Regions from separate parts of the Granulicatella sp. 20925_1_28 genome, predicted to be linked through region 2. Evidence: predicted binding sites of a transcription regulator. Region 2 holds the regulator's gene; the other holds the start of a gene.
The links. Region 2 encodes LexA, which represses DNA repair genes until DNA is damaged. Its sites were predicted from a motif close to CNAACANNTGTTNG; they were not measured.

Region 1 (3,194 bases), on a different contig from region 2:
TTTTTTCTGAGCAGATAAATTGCTTTAACGTTTAAGTGATGATAATCTAATTTCAATCCCAAGAGAGATGACGTCGCTTTCTTGCTCAAACCATTCACGAAAAGAGGAAAAGAATATGAAAAACATTTTATTTGTAGTAGGTAGCTTACGTAAAGGTAGCTTCAACCACCAAATGGCAGAAAAAGCAGAACGTATTTTAGAGGGAAAAGCAACTGTTACTTACTTAGATTACTCAAACCTTCCATTAATGAACCAAGACTTAGAAACTCCAGTATTACCTGAAGTACAAGCAGCTCGCGATGCATTTGGTAAAGCTGATGCAGTTTGGATCTTCTCACCAGCGTATAACTTCGCAATTCCTGGAACAGTGAAAAACTTATTAGACTGGATGAGCCGTGCCTTAGACTTATCAGATACACACGGGCCTTCAATTCTACAAGATAAAGTTGTAACGGTATCAGCAATGGCAAACGCAGGACATGAACCATTATTTGCAGCTTATAGTGCATTACTACCATTCATTCGTATGCAAGTAGTGGGTGAATTCACTGGTGCTAAAATTAACCCAGAAGCTTGGGGAACAGGCGTTGTGACTTTAGACGAAGAAGTAGTAGCAGGACTTGAAAAACAAGCAGAAGCATTATTAAATGCCTAATTAAAAACTAAAAAGGTAACTTTTAAAAGCAGTCTCTATAGGCACTGACCCCCGTAAATGAGAATTAAATAAAAACACCTCCAAGTTGGATTTGGTACAATATTATCAAATACGCATGGAGGTGTCTTTTTATGGTTAAAAATCGTGTTGCTTATTCAGCCGATATTAAAAATAAAGCCGTAGAAATGAAATTACAGGGATATAGTACAAAACAAGTAATGCAGGAGTTAAACATTAAAAACAAAACGCAAGTAGAAACATGGTTTAGATGGTATAAAAATGGAGAAACACATCGTTTCCACCAACAGGTGGGTAAACAATATTCTTATGAAAAAGGAATGGCTAAACTTTCTGAAATCGATCAATTAAAATTAGAATTACGAAGAAAAGAAGTTGAATTAGAAATATTAAAAAAATACAAGGAATTGGAAAGGAAGTGTCGCCTCAAGCAGTTGTAAAATTAGTAGAAGAATTGAAAGGTAAATATACAGTTCATTTAATCTGTTTTTGCCTTAATGTACCCATATCTACTTACTACCGATGGAAAAAGAAAGACTTTTCTCCAACCGTTATCGAGGAAACTATTGGTAAAATTTGTAAGAAAAACAAATTTATTTACGGGTACAGAAAGATTAAGCATTTGATTCAGAAGGAATTAAATCAGATTGTTAACCATAAGGTTGTGCAGCGGATTATGCAGAAAAATGGTTGGAATTGTGCCGTGAAAACGAAAAAAGCTATCAAAATAGGTAAACCTTTCTCAATTACTGGCAATACTCTGAATAGAGATTTTTCAGCGGATAAACCTATGCAAAAGTTGACTACTGATATCACATATTTACCTTTCGGCCCTAAACGATTATATTTGTCGTCGATTATGGATTTATACAACGGAGAAATACTAGCTTATACAATTGGTTCTAAACAAGATACTAAGTTTGTATTGGATACTTTAAATCAAATTGACTTACCTAAGGGTGTTCTACTACATAGTGATCAAGGCAGCGTTTATACTTCCGCCGAATACTACAATTTATGTAAAGAAAAAAACATTATCCGCAGTATGTCCCGTAAGGGGACACCCGCAGATAATGCGCCCATCGAAAGCTTCCATTCTTCCCTAAAGTGCGAAGCTTTCTACATAAAAGATGAAGTAATAACTTCATCTTCTATTGTAATTCAAATTGTAGAAAATTACATCAAATATTATAATGAAAATAGAATCCAACAAAAATTGGACTACCTGTCTCCGGTTGAATACCGGAGACGGTAGCCCTAGGGTGTTTTTATTAAATTCTCACTTTTTGGGGTCAGTCCCATAGATGGGGGCTGCTTTTTTGAACAATATGCGAACAGACATTTGCCCTAGACCTTCCTGTTATGCTAGAATTGTACTGATATAGACATAAAAAGGAGCATCATTCATGTATGAATATTTAAATGGAGAGTTAGCGCATATCTTACCAACAGCGATTGTTGTCGATGTGTATGGCGTAGGCTATCAAGTGGTTTTTGCAAACCCATACCGCCTACAAGATTCTCTGAAGAAGCAAATTAAAGTGTTAGTACAACAAGTCGTTCGTGAGGATTCCATTACTTTATATGGATTTATTTCAAGCGAAGAACGCGAATTATTCCAACGTTTAATTAGCGTTTCTGGTATCGGTCCAAAGAGTGCGATGAGTATTTTAGCAAATGACGATACAGAAGGTTTTGTGAATGCTGTAGAAAGTGGGAATGTCACTTATTTAACAAAATTCCCTGGTGTTGGAAAGAAAACCGCACAACAAATTATTTTAGACTTGAAAGGGAAGTTTGAAGCTGTCCCAGAAGAAACGACTAAAGCAGTTGTTTCAACAAACCAAGCAACTCTTGAAGAAGCAAAAGAAGCACTCCTTGGTCTTGGGTATTCTGCAAAAGAAATTACAAAGATTTGGAAGTCGCTGGAAGCTGCTGCTCCAAGTACGACGCAAGAGGCATTAAAAGTGGCCTTTAAACTATTGATGAAATAATGGAGGATTATCGTGGAGGAAGAACGTTTTATTGACCAAAACCCGCTTGACGAAGGGGAAGTACAAGACGAATTATCATTGCGTCCACAGACGTTACAACAGTATATCGGTCAACAAAAAGTAAAAGAAGAACTTGCTATCTATATTCAAGCGGCGCGTAGTCGTTCAGAAGCCTTGGATCACGTATTACTATATGGACCTCCAGGACTTGGAAAAACGACACTTGCGATGGTGATTGCCAACGAATTAGAAGTTGGCATTAAGACGACGAGTGGCCCTGCGATTGAACGCCCAGGGGACTTAGTGGCTCTCTTAAACGACTTGGAAGCCGGAGATGTTTTATTTATCGATGAGATTCACCGCTTGCCACGTGTCGTGGAAGAGATGTTGTATTCTGCGATGGAAGATTTCTTCGTTGATATCGTAGTGGGTCAAGGGCCAACTGCGCATCCAGTACATTTTCCATTACCACCGTTCACGTTAATTGGGGCGACGACTCGTGCAGGGGCTCTTTCTGCACCGCTTCG
Region 2 (3,194 bases):
AAATTCAGATTCATGCGACTCGGGATGATTTGCGAGGCGATTACGGATTTACATACGATGCTGATGAACCGCGTATTAGTCGATGAAGATTGTCTTGTGATTGGGATTACGGTATCGGCCAACGAAAGTGTTGTGAATGCCGTGAATATCGCAAAACTTCAAGGAGCGAAAACCGTTCTAATTACCTCCAAGAAGAGTGAAGAGTTGCAACAGGATTGTGACGAATTAGTGCTCATCGCGATGAAGAATGCCTTAGAGCAAGGAACGACCATTACACCGCAATTCCCAGTTCTTGTCATTGTCGATATTTTATATAGTTACTACAAGGAAATCGATAAGGAACGCAAACGCTCGATTTTCTCAAATACATTACATGCCATTCAACCAGAATAAGGAGACGATAAAATGTTTGGATTTTTTAAAAAGAATCAAGTAGAAAAAGAAGTGCCAGTATTTGCACTAGCTGGTGGAGAAATTGTTCCCATTACACAAGTGAATGATCCAGTGTTCGCAGGTAAGATGATGGGTGACGGATTTGCAATTATTCCTTCAAGTGGTGTGATTACTTCTCCAGTAAAAGGGGAAGTGGTGAATGTCTTTCCAACACTTCACGCTGTAGGCATTCAAACTGCTGGCGGATTAGAAGTACTCGTGCATATGGGAATTGATACCGTTGAATTAAAAGGGGGACCTTTTGAAACGACAGTAACAGTTGGCCAAAAGGTAGATGAACATACCGTGTTATCTACAGTGAACCTAGAAGCGTTAAAAGAAGCTGGTAAGGATACTGCAATGATGGTTCTCTTTACGAATATGGATAAAGTGGAATCAATTGTGATAGCTACAGAAGGAACTGTTGAAGGAAAAACAGAAGTAGGGAAAGTAACATTAAAAGCTTAATAAAAAAAGAATCTCCGCTCAAATTTGAGCGGAGATTTTCATTTGGTTTAGAAAATACGACTGCGGTATAAGCTTACCACTTTTCCTAAAATCGTACAGTTCGGTAAGATGATAGGGTCCATCGTGTCATTTTCTGGCTCTAGGCGCACATGGTCGCTTTCGAGATAGAATCTCTTACAAGTTGCAGTGTCTTCTTCGGTCATCGCAATGACGATTTCACCGTTTGAGGCAGTTGATTGTTTACGGACAATGACGGAATCGCCATCAAAGATACCGGCATTAATCATACTGTCTCCTTTAATACGAAGCATGAATAAATCGTCTGCATCGTTTTGTAATTCTGGTGGGATTGGGAAGAAGTCACTTGCTTCTTCTACAGCAAGAATTGGTTCACCGGCTGTTACCACACCAAGCATTGGAATCGCCGTTGATTTAGCACCAATGGCCTTTAGACCTGCCATTGTTAATTCGATGGCACGTGGCTTACTTGGGTCACGTTGAATTAAGCCGTTTTTCTCAAGTCTTGATAAGTGACCATGAACGGTTGAAGTCGAAGAAAGTTGAACGGCGTTACAAATTTCACGCACTGTTGGCGGATAACCGTGCTCTTGAACTTCTTTATAAATAAACTGTAATACATCTAATTGTCTAGAATCTTTTAAATTTGTCATCGGAACATCTCCTTCTTTGAGACTAGTGTAACACACTTTGTAAACAGAAATCAAACAAATGTTCGCATGGTAGTCAGATTTTTAGGAAAAAATGTCGTCTCGTGCTACACTAGGAGACGAAGCCAAGGAAAGGAATGACAAAAATGTTATCAGAAGAAAAATTAAACCGTATTAATGAATTAGCGAAAAAGAAAAAAGAAGGAAAATTGACTCCAACGGAAGAAAAGGAACAACAACTTTTACGCCAAGAGTATTTGGAAGCTTTTCGTGGTGGAATGCGTAACCATATCGAAGGATTGAAAATTGTTGATGAAGAAGGAAATGACGTGACTCCAGATAAACTAAAAGCGATTCAAAAAGAAAAAGGATTGCATAACCGAGACGAAGAATAGACGAGAGAAGGCTGAAAATTTCAGCCTTTTTATTTTTGCAAAATATGCTAAAACCATGAAAGAAATATGTGTTTTGCAAGGGGTTACTATGTTTTCCTTATCATAAAAATAACGGTTGCAAAAGCAGTCTTGGATTAGTAAAATAGAAGAGTAAGTTCCGATTAAGGAAAAAATATTTAAGGAGTGATTGTATGTTTGATAAAACCGATCAACTAGCAGTGAATACGATTCGTACACTAAGTATGGATGCGATTCAAGCTGCGAATTCAGGACACCCTGGTCTTCCAATGGGTGCGGCACCAATGGCTTATGTACTTTGGTCTAAATATTTGAAAGTTAACCCAAAACGTTCTACTTGGGTCGATCGCGATCGCTTTGTATTATCAGCAGGTCATGGATCTGCAATGTTATATGCCTTATTATATTTATCAGGCTATGATTTATCGATTGAAGATGTGAAAAACTTCCGTCAACTTGGAAGTAAAACACCTGGACACCCAGAAGTACATGACACGGATGGGGTAGATGCAACAACGGGTCCCCTTGGCCAAGGGTTCGCTAATGCTGTTGGGATGGCCATGGCTGAAGCGCACCTAGCTGCAAAATTCAACCGTGAAGGCTACCCAGTAGTTGACCACCACACTTATGTATTATGTGGTGACGGGGACTTAATGGAAGGTATTTCTTATGAGGCAGCATCTTTAGCTGGAACATTGAAATTAAACAAATTAATCGTGTTATACGATTCAAATGACATCTGCTTAGATGGTCCATTAAATAAAGTGTTCACTGAAGACGTGAAGAAACGCTTCAAAGGTTTAGGCTGGAATTATATCCGTGTTGAAGATGGAAATGATTTAGACGAAATCGCTGAAGCTATCGAAGAAGCACAATGCCAAAAAGAAAAACCAACGATTATCGAAGTGAAAACCATCATTGGTTACGGTGCTCCAAACCAAGGAACAAATAAAGTTCACGGAGCTCCTTTAGGACCTGACGGCATTGCTTCTACAAAAGCAAACTACGGATGGGAATATGGCCCATTTGAAGTGCCAGAAGAAGTGCAACACCGTTTCGACAAATTATTAGTGCAAACAGGTGAAAATGACTACAACGAATGGAAAACTTTATTCGACGACTATAAACAAGCTTATCCAGAACTTGCAAAGGAATTCGAAGATAGCTTTGCAGAAAACATCGAAGTCGACTTAGAAAAAGTATTACCTTCATA

Region 1: a site for LexA is predicted at 2,005-2,018, ahead of ruvA (Holliday junction branch migration protein RuvA). Genes of this name have one in related genera too.

The regions. Positions count from the first base shown of each region.
Region 1 covers NZ_JAPWBS010000001.1:5,213-8,406, forward strand. The annotation lists gene O3793_RS00030 (NADPH-dependent FMN reductase) at 116-655, shown strand; one part of gene O3793_RS00035 (IS3 family transposase) at 787-1,072, shown strand; one part of gene O3793_RS00035 (IS3 family transposase) at 1,072-1,928, shown strand; gene ruvA (Holliday junction branch migration protein RuvA) at 2,080-2,667, shown strand; gene ruvB (Holliday junction branch migration DNA helicase RuvB) at 2,680-3,194, shown strand, end outside.
Region 2 covers NZ_JAPWBS010000005.1:28,100-31,293, reverse strand. The annotation lists gene O3793_RS04060 (MurR/RpiR family transcriptional regulator) at 1-393, shown strand, start outside; gene O3793_RS04055 (PTS glucose transporter subunit IIA) at 406-900, shown strand; gene lexA (transcriptional repressor LexA) at 948-1,571, opposite strand; gene O3793_RS04045 (DUF896 family protein) at 1,715-1,963, shown strand; gene tkt (transketolase) at 2,155-3,194, shown strand, end outside.